2 regions of the Streptomyces sp. NPDC101219 genome follow, and region 2 is predicted to be linked to the other one. Evidence: riboswitches for the same ligand, from Rfam matches in the RefSeq annotation. Region 2 holds a riboswitch; the other holds the start of a gene.
What was found. Region 2 has a riboswitch for glycine ahead of gcvT (glycine cleavage system aminomethyltransferase GcvT). Riboswitches for the same ligand answer to the same signal wherever they lie in the genome.
Positions count from the first base shown of each region.

Region 1: it holds a riboswitch for glycine, as region 2 does, so the genes downstream of both, gcvP (aminomethyl-transferring glycine dehydrogenase) here and gcvT (glycine cleavage system aminomethyltransferase GcvT) in region 2, are expected to answer to the same signal.

Region 1 covers NZ_JBIWOK010000001.1:7,103-14,612, reverse strand. Annotated here, with positions in the region: gene ACIRPP_RS00075 (TetR/AcrR family transcriptional regulator) at 1-67, shown strand, start outside; gene gcvP (aminomethyl-transferring glycine dehydrogenase) at 203-3,088, opposite strand; glycine riboswitch at 3,264-3,359, opposite strand; gene ACIRPP_RS00065 (PRC-barrel domain-containing protein) at 3,472-3,846, shown strand; gene ACIRPP_RS00060 (DNA polymerase IV) at 3,880-5,259, opposite strand; gene ACIRPP_RS00055 (MerR family transcriptional regulator) at 5,369-6,046, opposite strand; gene ACIRPP_RS00050 (bifunctional nuclease family protein) at 6,246-6,719, opposite strand; gene ACIRPP_RS00045 (MerR family transcriptional regulator) at 6,803-7,510, opposite strand, start outside.
Region 2 covers NZ_JBIWOK010000006.1:415,395-422,904, reverse strand. Annotated here, with positions in the region: gene ACIRPP_RS14905 (enhanced serine sensitivity protein SseB C-terminal domain-containing protein) at 1-773, opposite strand, end outside; gene ACIRPP_RS14900 (enhanced serine sensitivity protein SseB) at 929-1,720, opposite strand; gene ACIRPP_RS14895 (AAA family ATPase) at 1,853-2,608, opposite strand; glycine riboswitch at 2,830-2,931, shown strand; gene gcvT (glycine cleavage system aminomethyltransferase GcvT) at 3,159-4,277, shown strand; gene gcvH (glycine cleavage system protein GcvH) at 4,404-4,781, shown strand; gene glyA (serine hydroxymethyltransferase) at 4,797-6,056, shown strand; gene ACIRPP_RS14875 (L-serine ammonia-lyase) at 6,204-7,510, shown strand, end outside.

The DNA.
Region 1 (7,510 bases), on a different contig from region 2:
CGCGCCGGAGGCGGCCCGCGCCTTCGACCTGCTGGAACCGTCCATCGGCACCCTCGGCACCGCCTGACAGCCTCCTTACCCCCTGAGGCCCGCAGACGCGTGAGCGCCCGGCCGGGCATTCCCCGGCCGGGCGCTCACCTGCCCCGACACCATCGTCCCCCGTGCCACGCCGGGCCCACGGGACGGTGCTCCCCGAAGGACGTCAGTCCTCGTACGCGTCCAGCGGCGGGCAGGAGCACACCAGGTTGCGGTCGCCGAAGGCCTGGTCGATGCGCCGCACCGGCGGCCAGTACTTGTCCGCGGCGCTGACGCCGACCGGGAAGACCGCCTCCTCGCGGCTGTACGCGTGGTCCCACTCCCCGCCGAGCGCGGCGGCGGTGTGCGGGGCGTTGCGCAGCGGGTTGTCCTCGGCGGGCCACTCGCCCGACCCGACCTTCTCGATCTCCGCACGGATGGCGATCATCGTCTCGCAGAACCGGTCCAGTTCGGCCAAGTCCTCGGACTCGGTCGGCTCGATCATCAGCGTCCCGGCCACCGGGAAGGACATCGTCGGCGCGTGGAAGCCGTAGTCGATCAGCCGCTTGGCCACGTCGTCGACGCTGACGCCGGTCGCCTTGGTCAGCGGGCGCAGGTCGATGATGCATTCGTGCGCCACCAGCCCGCCGGGACCGGTGTAGAGCACCGGGTAGTGCGGTTCCAGGCGCTTGGCGATGTAGTTGGCGCTGAGGACCGCCACCTGCGTGGCCCGCTTCAGGCCCTCGCCGCCCATGAGCCGGACGTACGCCCAGGAGATGGGCAGGATGCCCGCCGAGCCCCAGGGCGCCGCCGAGATCGGGCCGACCCCGGTCTCCGGCCCCGCTTCGGGCTGCAGCGGGTGGTTCGGCAGGTAGGGGGCCAGGTGGGCGCGGACGCCGACCGGGCCGACGCCGGGGCCACCGCCGCCGTGCGGGATGCAGAACGTCTTGTGCAGGTTCAGATGGGAGACGTCGCCGCCGAAGTGGCCCGGCTTGGCCAGACCGACCAGGGCGTTGAGGTTGGCGCCGTCCACGTAGACCTGGCCGCCGGCCTCGTGCACCGCGGCGCAGATGTCGGCGACGTGCTCCTCGAACACGCCGTGCGTCGACGGGTAGGTGATCATCAGCACGGCGAGCTGGTCGCGGTACTGCTCGATCTTGGCGCGCAGGTCCTCGACGTCGACCTCGCCGTCGTCGGCGGTCCTGACGACGACGACCTTCATGCCTGCCATGACCGCGCTGGCCGCGTTGGTGCCGTGCGCGGAGGACGGGATGAGGCAGACCGTGCGCTGCTCGTCGCCGTTGGCGCGGTGGTAGCCGCGCACCGCGAGGAGTCCGGCCAGCTCGCCCTGGGAACCGGCGTTGGGCTGGAGGGACACCTTGTCGTAGCCGGTGACCTCGGCGAGCCGGTCCTCCAGCTCACGGATGAGCGTGAGGTATCCGGCGGCCTGCTCGGCGGGCGCGAAGGGGTGCAGCCCGCCGAACTCGGGCCAGGTGATCGGCTCCATCTCGGTGGTCGCGTTGAGCTTCATGGTGCAGGAGCCCAGCGGGATCATGCCGCGGTCCAGCGCGTAGTCGCGGTCGGCGAGCCGGCGCAGGTAGCGCAGCATGGCCGTCTCGGAGCGGTGCTGGTGGAAGACCGGGTGGGTCAGGAACTCGTCGGAGCGCAGCAGCGCGTCCGGCAGCGTGTCCCGCGCGGCGGCATCCAGCGCCTCGACGTCGCCGTCGACGCCGAAGGCCCGCCACACGGCCGTCAGCTGCGCCCGGGTGGTGGTCTCGTCGCAGGCGGCCGAGACGTGGTCGGCGTCGACGAGCCGCAGGTTGACGCCGTTGTCCCGGCCGGCGGCGACGACCTCGCCGGCCCGGCCGGGGACCCGCGCGGTCACGGTGTCGAAGTAGGAGTCGTGCACGATCTCGACCCCGCCGGCCCGCAGGCCCTCGGCGAGGATCACGGCGTACCGGTGGGTGCGCCGCGCGATGGTGCGCAGGCCCTCCGGACCGTGGTAGACGGCGTACATGCCGGCCATGACGGCGAGCAGCACCTGGGCCGTGCAGATGTTGCTGGTGGCCTTCTCGCGGCGGATGTGCTGCTCACGGGTCTGCAGCGCGAGCCGGTAGGCCTGGTTGCCGTCGACGTCGACGGAGACGCCGACGAGGCGTCCGGGCAGGCTGCGGGCCATCTTCTCCTGGACGGCCATGTAGCCGGCGTGCGGCCCGCCGAAGCCCATCGGCACGCCGAAGCGCTGGGTGGTGCCGACCGCGATGTCCGCGCCGAGCTCTCCGGGCGACGTCAGCAGGGTCAGCGCGAGGAGGTCGGCGGCCACCGTGACCAGGGCGCCGAGCTCGTGTGCCCGGTCGATGACCGGCTTGAGGTCGCGGACGGCACCGGAGGCGCCCGGGTACTGGAGCAGCACGCCGTTGATCTCGCGCTCGGCGATCTCGGCGGGGATGCCGTCGCTCAGGTCGGCGACGACGACCTCGACACCGGCCGGTTCGGCGCGGGTCCGGATCACGGCGACGGTCTGCGGCAGCGCGTCCGCGTCGACCAGGAACAAGCCCTTCTTGTTCTTGCCCATGCGCCGCGACAGGGCCATCGCCTCGGCCGCGGCGGTGCCCTCGTCGAGCAGCGAGGCGCCGGCGGTCGGCAGCCCGGTCAGCTCGGCGACGGTGGTCTGGAAGTTCAGCAGCGCTTCGAGGCGGCCCTGGGAGATCTCCGGCTGGTAGGGCGTGTACGCCGTGTACCAGGCGGGGTTCTCCAGGACGTTGCGCAGGATGACGGGCGGGGTGAACGTCCCGTAGTAGCCGAGCCCGATCATGGAGTCGAGCACCTGGTTGCGTCCGGCCAGGGAGCGCAGTTCGGCGAGCACCTCGGCCTCACTGCGGGCGTCCGGCAGGTCGAGCGCGTCGGTGTTCTTGATGACATCCGGGACGGCGGCGGACGTGAGCTCGTCGAGGGAGCCGTAACCGACCTGGGCGAGCATCTTGGCGCGCGCCTCGTGGTCAGGTCCGATGTGGCGCTGCTCGAAGGGTGTCCCCTGCTCGAGCTCTGACAGCGGAGTGCGATGGGCGGTCATTGCGGAGGCCTCCTGGTCTGACGACCTTCGTGGGGCACCACGGCACGGGTACCCGGACGGCCTCCCCCTCTGTCATCTCGACCTGAGAGCTTCACCGGATCGTCCGAAGACGCCCCGGCTTTCACCGTCGGTGAGAGCGGAAGCCGTCGACACCCGCCCTGCTTTCCAGAGTGACCTCACCCGTGCGGTACGTGGGCCTGAGAGATTCCGGGGAGGATTTGCTCCTTCGGCGCCTCCGATGGTGCCCGGAGGACTCTCCCGCACGGGGTCAGCAGCCGAAAGCCAGCGTACCAGCGGGGACACCGCACGGGCCTTCGAGTGGCCGCTGGACCGATTGTGCCGTTGTGTAGTGCTTACGGATGAGTGCGACCAGTGGAGGGCCCGTGCGAACCGACATCGACCCGCGCCACCTGATCGGCCGCAAGGCGTTCGACCGCGACGGACACCGGATCGGAACCATCGACGAGGTGTATCTCGACGACGCCACGGGTGTCCCCGAGTGGGCGGCGATACGCACCGGCCTGTTCGGCCGCGACGCCTTCGTCCCCCTGGAGCCCAGCGAACTCGTGGACGGCGCCCTCCACGTCCCCTTCGAGCGCGCCCTGATCAAGGACGCCCCCGACTTCGGCGTCGGCCGGCACCTGTCTCCCGAGCAGGAACTCCAGCTCTACCACCACTACGGCCTCGACGTCGCCGCTCCCCCGGCCCTGCCGGACCGGGACTTCGGCAAGCTGGCGGGCCAGGACGAACCGGCCTGACCCCGGTCCCGGCCTGACGGCACCGTGGCGCTCTCAGCCGGTGCCGTCCGCGGCCGGTGGGGTCCCGTCGTCCCCGTCGTCCTCTCTCCGCACCAGCGGGAGCGGGTCCGCCGGCCGGAGACCCGGGTCGTCGGTGCGGAAGGTCCGCACCCGGCCCGGCTGCGAACCGGGCGTCTCGAAACGCACCGTGACCCGGCCCAGCCCGCTCCCCTGCACCCACCCGTGCCCGAACTCCGTGTGCCACACGTCGTGTCCGGCGGGCCAGCGCCGCTCCGGCGGGTGCCGGTCCTCGGGGGCGGGCGTCGTGCCGGGCTCCTCGGGCGACGGCTCCTCCCGCTCCCCGGCAGCCTGAGCGAACAGGTCCTCCTGCGTGTAAGCGGCCAGCCCCGTGACGCCGACGCCGAGCAGCCGCACGCCGCCCGTGGTGTCGACGGAGTCCAGCAGCCGGGCTGCGGCCTCCCGCACCACCGCCGGGTCGTCCGTGGGCCCGCGGAGGGTCTCGGAGCGGGTGAGCGTGGAGAAGTCGTAGCGCCGCACCTTCAGCACGATGGTGCGCCCCGACAGGCCCGCGCTCCGCAGCCTGCGCACGCACCGGTCGGCGAGCCGCCGCACCTCCGTCCCGACCCGGACGCGGTCGTGGATGTCGACGTCGTAGGTGTCCTCCACCGACACCGACTTCGCCTCGCGCTCGGCCACCACGGGCCGGTCGTCGTGCGCCAGCGCCATGGCGTACAGGGCGTGACCGTGTGCCTTGCCCACCAGCCGGACCAGCTCGTCCTCGCCCGCCTCGGCGAGTTCCTGGACCGTGTGGATGCCGGCGCGCCGCAGGTGGTCACCGGTGGCCGGGCCGACGCCGGGCAGGGTGCGCACCGACAGGGGACCCAGCAGGGCCCGCTCGGTGCCCGGTTCGATGACCACCAGGCCGTCCGGCTTGGCCCGCTCGGAGGCGATCTTGGCGAGCATCTTGGAGGCCGCCAGCCCCACCGACCCGGTGAGCCCGGTGACCTCCCGGATGTCCGCGCGCAGCCGGGCACCGACGCGGCGCGCCGACGGTTCGTCCCACGCGGCCCCGGCGGCCTCCAGGTCCACGAACGCCTCGTCGAGGCTCAGCGGCTCCACGAGCGGGGACAGCGCTTTGAGCAGGCCCATCACCTGCTCGCTGAGCGATCGGTAGAAGGCGAAGCGCGGCACGAGGTAGGCGGCGTGCGGGGCGAGCCGGCGGGCCTGGGCCATGGGCATCGCGGAATGCACGCCGAACACCCGGGCCTCGTAGGAGGCGGTGGCGACCACCCCGCGCGGCCCGAGCCCGCCCACCACGACGGCCTTCCCGCGCAGGCTCGGCTTGGACGCCTGCTCCACCGAGGCGTAGAAGGCATCCATGTCGAGATGCAGGATGGTGGGCGCGGATCTCACGCCTTCGATGCTGCCCTACGCCACTGACAGCGACCTGCCCGGACCCGCCCCGCCGGGCGACCGGACCGGAGCGGGCACCGGCCCCGCGGCGTCGGCTCCCGTACCGGTCTCAGACGGCCCGGTTGCGCCGCCGGGCCAGCTCGTCGGTGGGGTTGTGCCCGACCAGCGTCTCCCCGGTGTCGACGCGCTCGCCGTGCAGCTGGGACAGCGCGCCCTCGACGTCCCGCCAGACCACGCCGACGGCGATGCCGAAGATGCCCTGGCCGCCCTGGAGCAGCGCGTGGACCTCGTCGGGCGAGGTGCACTCGTAGACCGTGGCTCCGTCGCTCATCAGCGTCATGCGTTCCAGGTCGCTGAAGCCTCGCTCACGCAGGTGCTGGACGGCGGTGCGGATGTTCTGCAGGGACACACCGGTGTCGAGGAAGCGCTTCACGATCTTCAGCACGACGACGTCGCGGAAGCTGTACAGCCGCTGGCTGCCCGACCCGTGGGCGGGCCGCACACTCGGTTCCACCAGCCCCGTGCGGGCCCAGTAGTCCAGCTGGCGATAGGTGATCCCCGCCGCCGCGCAGGCGGTGGGACCCCGGTAGCCGATCTGGTCGGACGCCATGGACGTCGCCCCTCCGCTGCCCGTCGCGGCGGCCGTCAGATGTCGAGCGTGATCGGCCGCACTGCCGTGAGGGGGGTACACCCCGCCCGAGCGGAGCCGAGAGCTCATGGGAGGGTACGGGCCGCTCGCCCCCAGTTCGGGGGCACCCCCAGCCGTACCGTCGCCGCTGCTTCTCACGCCGACCTCCGTCCTTGACCTGCCTCCTCGACGGTAGGCAGTCACCAAGGGTGCGTCAACGATCGCCACACTCGGCACGCCGAGTGATAATCACCCTAAGAGTGGTTTCCCGTGCCCCGTCGCGGGGAAAGGCTAGCCGAATGCTTTCCGCACGAGGCGTGTGACGCTCCCGAGCGGCACCTGGCACCCGGCGGGGGCCTCACTGACTGCTGGTGCCGAAGTCCTCCGGCGAGATCTGGTCGAGGAACTCGCGGAACTTCTCCACCTCGTCCTCCTGCTCGTCCGGGATGGCGATACCCGCGTCGTCGAGCACCGTGTCACTGCCGTAGATCGGCGTCCCCGTGCGCAGGGCCAGCGCTATCGCGTCGGACGGCCGGGCGCTGACCTCCACACCACTGGCGAAGACCAGCTCGGCGTAGAAGACACCTTCCCGCAGATCGGTGATGCGCACTTCCGTGAGCTCCTGTCCGACGGCCTCCAGCACGTCCTTGAACAGGTCGTGGGTCAGCGGCCGCGCGGGAGCCATGCCCTGCTGGGCAAAGGCGATGGCCGTCGCCTCCCCCGGTCCGATCCAGATGGGGAGGTAACGGTCCCCTCCCACTTCACGCAGCAGCACGATCGGTTGGTTGGAGGGCATTTCGACCCGGACACCTACGACATCGAGCTCGTTCACACAGCAACCCTAGGCCGTGCCCGGGATGTTTGGGTAGTCGGGCCGGGAACGGGTGAGCGATCCGGCCCCGCGAGCGGCGCAGCCTAAGGGACACGCACCCCGAGCGCCAGATGGACCAGCGCGGCGTGCAGCTTCACCGTGAGCCCCGCCAGTTCCTTCGTGCGGGCCTCGGCATGCGCCCTGGTCTGCGGATTGCGGTGGCGCCGGAGCGGGGCGACGACCTGGTCCACCAGCCCGGCCTCCCGGTCGGCGGCCGCCTTCATCGCCCTCAGATGGCGTGGCTCGATCCCGAACCGGCCCAGCTCGCAGATCAGCCCGGCGACGGTGACCGCCTCCGCGTCGTAGACGCCCTCCTCCACGGGGCTGAGGAGCCCGTACGACTCCCACTCCGCGAACTGCCGCTCGTCGACCCCCGCCGCCGCCAGCAGCTGTGCCCGGCCGATCCGGGCCGCCGTCGGCGCGTCGGCCACCGCCGGCTCGGCGCTCTCCCCGTCCCGCGGCCGGCCCAGGACCGGCAGCGGGGCGGCCCTGCCCGCCTCCACCGCATCCAGATGCTCCCGGATCACCTTCAGCGGCAGGTAGTGGTCGCGCTGCATGCGCAGCACATGGCCCAGGCGCTCGACGTCACCCGCGCTGAACTTGCGGTACCCCGACGGGGTGCGCTGCGGCTCGATCAGCCCCTCCGCCTCCAGGAAGCGGATCTTGGAGATGGTGACCTCGGGGAACTCCTCGCGCAGCACGTTCAGCACCGCGCCGATGCTCATCAGTCCGGTGTCCGCGGCGGCGGCGCC
Region 2 (7,510 bases):
TAGCCGTAGCCGGCCGCGGGGGCCGGGGCGGCGGCGGGGGCGTGGGCCTCGCGGTCGTAGAACGGACGGGCGTTGACGCGCAGCCACATGGCGACCGGGTCGTGTTCGTCGGACATCGCGACGGTGGAGACGGGCAATCCGTCCGGGACGGCGCCGAGCGACTGCTGCATCATGCCGCGCACCGCGTCCACCGACGGCGGCGAGGTGTCGTACACGTCGAGGCCGATGGCGAGGTACGGCGCCCCCAGCGCGGGCTGCACCCAGGCGCGGCGCAGGGCGCGGACGGCCGGGGTGCGGTGGGCGTTCTGCGCGAGCAGGGCGTAGAACTGCGGGATCTCGATGCCGGGTTCGGACAGTCTGAGCGGTCCCGCGGGCTGGCGGTCGAGGCCCGTGGCGATGCGGCGCAGGTCCAGCCACGGGACGCCGACGCCGCCGCCGGGCGCGTGCGGGTTGAGCCAGAGACCGAAGCGGTCGGGGTAGAGGGCGCGGGCCACGTCGAGGCCGTCGACGACCTCGTAGGACCGGTTCCAGCCGCTGGCGGACAGCTCCTGCGCGGAGGTGACACACGGCGCGTAGCCGTGGCCGTCGACCTCCATGTTCCCGTACTGGGCGTCAGGGGAGCCCGCCTGGCCGTGCCACAGCAGCATCCAGACCTGGCCGGAGGAGGGCGTGGCGAGCGCGCGCAGCAACGCCTCGTAGGCGTCGTAGCGCCCGGGCGTCACCTGGCGCAGCATGTGCTCGACCTGTCCGGCCGCCGCGGTGCCAGCGCTCACTTTGTATCGCCCCTCCGTACAACGCCCTCGCCCCAGCCAATGAACCTAGCTTAAGCCGCCCCGTGCCGGCCGGACCGGTGGCGGTCCGGCAGCCGTGCGGCCGCCCGGGCCGCGGCCCGGGCGGCGCGGAACCCGCGCGTCCCGGCCGGTCCGGCCTACTGCTGCTGGTAGAAGGGCCGCACGCGCTCGCGCATCCAGTCGCCGACGGGGTCCTGGGCGACGTCCAGGAGGACCACGTTGACCGGCCACTTCACCGGCGTGCGACCCAGGGCGCGGCCGAGCGCGTCCGTCGGCAGGGTGTGCGGGTCCTCGTCCCACCGGGTCAGTTCGACGCCGATGAAGAGCACCGGGTCGGCCGTCTCGACCGCGGCCAGGCAGCGGCGGGCGGTGCGCACCACGCCTAGCGCCTCGAACTCGGCGCCGGCCGCCGCGAGGAAGTCCACCGGGTCGTCCTGCCAGTCGGGCTCGAACAGCCGGACCCGGCCGCCGCCGCCCGGCGTGCCGTCGGGCGGGGTGTTCCCGCTCCGGCACAGGTCGGCCACCGCCTCGGGCGGCAGCGGGATGCCGATGACGCCGCCCGGGTTCACGGCGATCCCGGCCTGCGGGGGCAGCCCGCGGGCGAACTCCACGGCGGGCGCGATGGTGTACGACATGTGCGAGCCGACCACCTGGCGGAACTGCTCCTCGGAGCTGAAGACCGGCACGTAGGCCTGGCCGTCGAGTTCCATCGTGGGCAGGTCCAGGGAGCCGCTGTCGGGTCCGCCGCCGTTCGGCAGGGGTATCCACACGAAGCTGCGGCCCAGGACCTCGACGATCCGGCCGCCGGCCGAGGGGACGCCGAGGGAGGCGGAGAGCACCTCCTCCAGCTCGTTGCCGGGCCATCCGCCGTGCGGATGGGGGTGTGCCTGTGCCGGGAAGTCCGCGGAGAAGCCCGCCGGGAAGTCCATCTGCCTACCGCCTGCCTGGAACCACTGCTGTGGCTGGAAAGGCTAACCGCTGCCGCACGGTCGCCGTCCGGCCGTGCGGCACTCCGGGCCGGTGTCCGGCCGGATGTCCGCCGTCGAGCCGGGTGTCCGCCGTCAACGGGTGAAGCCGATCCGGCTCAGAGTGTCCGTCGCGTCCCGGTCGAGCAGGACCACCGAGCCGCAGCCGGCGGGCGGTTCGCCCCGCCGCACCGCGCGCAGCAGCCGGTCCACCGCCGCGCGGTGCCGCAGGAAGGCGTACCGCGAGACGCCGCGGCCGCGGGCACGCTGGCCGTCCAGGGCCTGTTGCGGGGTGACGTCGAGGAGCAGCAGCCGCAGGTGTGCTCCCCGGCGGCGGGCCTCGCGGGCCAGCCAGCGGCGTACCCATGCCTGGGTGCCGCAGTCGTGCACGACGACGCCCTCGCCGGTGCGCAGCGCGCGGCGCAGGCCCGCGTAGTGGTCCAGGCGGACCAGCGGCCGGTAGAGCGCGTACGGCAGGAAGCGGGGCATCCGGGCGTCCCAGCGGTCGCGGGTGTCCTGGGAGTCGACGCGGGGCCCGCGCACGGTGCGCCGCATCAGAGTGGACTTGCCGCTGCCGGGCAGTCCGGTGACCACGACGACGTCCCGCGGGGCGAAGAGCAGGGCGTGCGGGCCGCCGCCGGTGCGTCCGCGCAGGTCGTGGACGGCGGGCGCGGGGAGCGATCCGCCGGGCCCGGCCGGCGGGGCGGCGGGGGCGGGCACCCGGGCCGGGACCGCCGCGGCCGTCGTGCCCGCCGCGGCCGTGGTGCCCGCCGCGGCCGACGGGGCCGGGACGTCCGGCCGGTCGGGCGGTGGGGCGCCCGTCGCGCCGGCGTACGCCGTGGTCCTGTTCACCGTGTGTCCTCCCCTGGGGCCGGGTACCGGAGTCCCGCGCCCAGCCGGCTGTGAAGAGAAGGTAATGCGGGGTGTCACTGGTTTCCGTCCGTTTCCCGCAACAGGCCGGTCACAGCTCGCTGTGACCGAGCGCGCACCCTGCGCGTCCCCTGAGAAGGGTCCCCCTGCCGCGACCCCGGAATGCGTGCAATGATGAGCCCGCCAACTGCATACCGGCCGTTTGAATCCGCGCGGGAGAGTCTCCGGCACTTGTGGCACGCCGGGGCGCCGAAGGAGCAAGTCCCTCCCTTGAATCTCTCAGGCCCCGTTACCGCGCGGGCGAGGCACATCTGAAAAGCGGGCCGCCGCGACACTGCTCCGGTGGCTCCACCCAAGGTGCAAGCCGTACGCCGTCCCCTGCGCGGGCGGTCATGGCGAACCTCTCAGGTTCCGATGACAGATGGGGAGGATCGTCCTCGCCCTTCCCACGCCGTCCTGCTGCCCCAGGACCTCGGCCCGCCAGCAGCTGCCCCGGCGCGGGGGGACCCCATCGCCACTGGGAGACCTACCGATGAGCAGTACCGAACTCCGCCGGACCGCGCTCGATGCCGTGCATCGCGCGCTCGGCGCGACGATGACCGACTTCGCCGGCTGGGACATGCCGCTGCGCTACGGCTCCGAACGCGACGAGCACCTCGCCGTCCGCAACCGGGCCGGGCTCTTCGACCTCTCCCACATGGGTGAGATCACGGTCAGCGGTCCGCAGGCGCGCGCGCTCCTCGACCACGCCCTGGTCGGCAACATCGGCACGGTCAAGCAGGGCCGGGCCCGCTACACGATGATCTGCGACGAGAACGGCGGCATCCTCGACGACCTGATCGTCTACCGGCTCGGCGAGTCGGAGTACCTGGTCGTCGCCAACGCCTCCAACGCGCAGACGGTGCTCGACGCGCTGGTGGAGCGGTCGGCCGGTTTCGACGCCGAGGTGCGCGACGACCGCGACGCCTACGCGCTGCTCGCCGTGCAGGGCCCCGAGTCCGTCACCGTCCTCGCCTCCCTCACCGACGCCGACCTGGACGGCCTGAAGTACTACTCCGGGCTGCCCGGCACGGTGGCGGGTCTGCCCGCGCTGATCGCCCGTACCGGCTACACCGGCGAGGACGGCTTCGAGCTGTTCGTGAAGCCGGAGCACGCGGTCGAACTGTGGCAGGCGCTGACCAAGGCCGGCGAGGGCGTCGGCCTGGTCCCGTGCGGGCTGTCCTGCCGGGACACGCTGCGCCTGGAGGCGGGCATGCCGCTGTACGGCAACGAGCTGAGCAGCTCGCTGACGCCGTTCGACGCCGGGTTCGGCCGGGTGGTGAAGTTCGAGAAGGAGGGCGACTTCGTGGGCCGCGCCGCCCTGACCGAGGCCGCCGCGCGCGCCGAGCAGAACCCGCCCCGCGTGCTGGTCGGGCTGGTCGCCGAGGGCCGCCGGGTCCCGCGCGCCGGGTACCCGGTCGTCAAGGGCGACGAGGTGATCGGCGAGGTCACCTCCGGTGCGCCGTCGCCCACGCTGGGCAAGCCCATCGCGATGGCCTACGTCGACCCGGCCCACGCCGCTCCGGGCACCGCGGGGGTCGCCGTCGACATCCGCGGCCGTCAGGAGCCGTACGAGGTCGTGGCGCTGCCGTTCTACAAGCGTCAGAAGTGACACCGTCGTAGCGTTTCCGGACAGCCGTCCGCGCGTGCGCACCGGTGCCGTCGCGCAGCCGTCCACGGGCGTCCGCCGCTGTCCCTCCCCCGTCAGCAGTCCCCCGCGTACAGGAGAATCCAGGCCATGAGCAACCCCCAGAACCTGCGGTACAGCAAGGAACACGAGTGGCTGTCGGACGCCGAGGACGGCGTGTCGACGATCGGCATCACGGAGCACGCGGCGAACGCGCTCGGCGACGTCGTCTTCGTCCAGCTCCCCGAGGTCGGTGACACGGTGACCGCGGGCGAGACCTGCGGCGAGCTGGAGTCGACCAAGTCGGTCAGCGACCTCTACTGCCCGGTCACCGGCGAGGTCACCGCGGTCAACGAGGACGTGGTGAACGACCCGTCGCTGGTCAACTCGGCTCCCTTCGAGGGCGGTTGGCTGTTCAAGGTGCGCATCACCGACGAGCCGTCCGACCTGCTGACCGCCGCCGAGTACGACGCCCACATCGCGGGCTGAGGAGTCGTCGCCGCAATGTCGCTTCTGAACACGCCCCTGCACGAGCTCGACCCGGCCGTCGCCGCCGCCGTCGACGCGGAGCTGCACCGGCAGCAGTCCACCCTCGAGATGATCGCCTCGGAGAACTTCGCCCCGGTCGCGGTCATGGAGGCCCAGGGCACCGTCCTGACCAACAAGTACGCCGAGGGCTACCCCGGCCGCCGCTACTACGGCGGCTGCGAGCACGTCGACGTGATCGAGCAGATCGCGATCGACCGGGTCAAGGAGCTCTTCGGCGCCGAGCACGCCAACGTGCAGCCGCACTCGGGCGCGCAGGCCAACGCCGCCGCGATGTTCGCGCTGCTCAAGCCCGGTGACACGATCATGGGCCTGAACCTGGCGCACGGCGGGCACCTGACCCACGGCATGAAGATCAACTTCTCCGGCAAGCTGTACGACGTGGTCGCCTACCACGTGGACGACACCGGGGTCGTCGACATGGCCGAGGTCGAGCGGCTCGCCAAGGAGAAGAAGCCGAAGCTGATCGTGGCCGGCTGGTCGGCCTACCCGAGGCAGCTGGACTTCGCCGCGTTCCGCCGGATCGCGGACGAGGTCGGCGCCTACCTCATGGTCGACATGGCGCACTTCGCCGGTCTGGTCGCGGCGGGCCTGCACCCCAACCCGGTGCCGCACGCCCACGTCGTCACCACCACGACCCACAAGACCCTCGGCGGCCCCCGCGGCGGTGTGATCCTCAGCACGTCCGAGCTGGCCAAGAAGATCAACTCCGCGGTCTTCCCCGGCCAGCAGGGCGGCCCGCTGGAGCACGTGGTCGCCGCGAAGGCGGTCGCGTTCAAGGTCGCCGCCTCCGAGGAGTTCAAGGACCGCCAGCGCCGCACCCTGGAGGGCGCCCGGATCCTGGCCGAGCGCCTGGTGAAGGACGACGTCCGGGCCGTCGGCGTGGACGTGCTGTCCGGCGGCACGGACGTGCACCTGGTCCTGGTCGACCTGCGCGCCTCGGAGCTCGACGGACAGCAGGCTGAGGACCGGCTGCACGAGGTCGGGATCACCGTCAACCGCAACGCGATCCCGAACGACCCGCGTCCGCCGATGGTCACCTCCGGCCTGCGCATCGGCACGCCCGCCCTCGCCACCCGCGGCTTCACCGCCGAGGACTTCGCCGAGGTCGCGGACGTGATCGCCGAGACGCTGAAGCCCGAGTACGACGCCGAGACGCTGCGGGCCCGGGTGACGGCGCTCGCGGCGAAGCATCCGCTGTACCCCGGTCTGAAGTAGTTTCGTACCCTTTGATTCGTACGAACGTCCGGGGCATCGCGCACACTGGAAACGGTGGGCGCGATGCCCCGCGTCGTACGCGCCCCTCACGCACCCCCTGTACCGCCGGCGGACAGCGTCGTCCGCCGAACCCCTAGGAGTCCTCCCGTGGCCATCTCGGTCTTCGACCTGTTCTCGATCGGCATCGGCCCGTCCAGCTCGCACACGGTCGGTCCGATGCGCGCGGCCGGCCTGTTCTCCCGGCGGCTGCGCAACGAGGGCCTGCTGGGCTCGGTGGCCTCCGTCCGCGCCGAGCTGTACGGCTCGCTCGGCGCCACCGGCCACGGCCACGGCACGCCCAAGGCGGTGCTGCTCGGCCTGGAGGGCGACTCGCCGCGCACGGTGGACGTGGAGACGGCCGACGAGCGGGTGGAGAAGATCAAGGACGGCGGCCGGCTGCGCCTCCTCGGCGAGCACGAGATCGCCTTCTCCTTCGACGACGACCTGGTGCTGCACCGCCGCAAGGCGCTCCCGTACCACGCCAACGGCATGACCCTGTGGGCGTACGACGCCTCGGGCGCGACGCTGCTGGAGAAGACGTACTACTCGGTGGGCGGCGGCTTCGTCGTCGACGAGGAGGCGGTCGGCGCGGACCGCATCAAGCTGGACGACACCGTCCTGAAGTACCCGTTCCGCACGGGTGACGAGCTGCTGCGCCTGACCCGGGAGACCGGCCTGTCGATCTCCGCGCTGATGCTGGAGAACGAGCGGGCCTGGCGGACCGAGGAGGAGATCCGCGAGGGCCTGCTGGAGATCTGGCGCGTGATGCAGGCGTGCGTGGCGCGCGGCATGTCCCGCGAGGGCATCCTGCCGGGCGGCCTGAAGGTGAGCCGCCGGGCCGCGAACACCGCCCGCAAGCTGCGCTCGGAGGGCGACCCGCAGGCGCTCTCCATGGAGTGGATCACCCTCTACGCGATGGCCGTGAACGAGGAGAACGCGGCCGGCGGCCGGGTCGTCACCGCTCCGACGAACGGCGCGGCAGGCATCATCCCCGCCGTGCTGCACTACTACGTCAACTTCGTGCCCGGCGCCGACGAGGAGGGCGTGGTCCGCTTCCTGCTGGCGGCCGGCGCGATCGGCATGCTCTTCAAGGAGAACGCCTCCATCTCCGGCGCCGAGGTCGGCTGCCAGGGCGAGGTGGGCTCCGCCTGCTCCATGGCCGCGGGCGCCCTCGCCGAGGTGATGGGCGGCTCGCCGTGGCAGGTGGAGAACGCGGCGGAGATCGGCATGGAGCACAACCTGGGCCTGACCTGCGACCCGGTGGGCGGCCTGGTGCAGATCCCGTGCATCGAGCGCAACGGCATGGCCGCGGTCAAGGCGGTCACGGCGGCCCGGATGGCGCTGCGCGGCGACGGCTCGCACAAGGTGTCCCTGGACAAGGTCATCAAGACGATGAAGGAGACCGGCGCGGACAT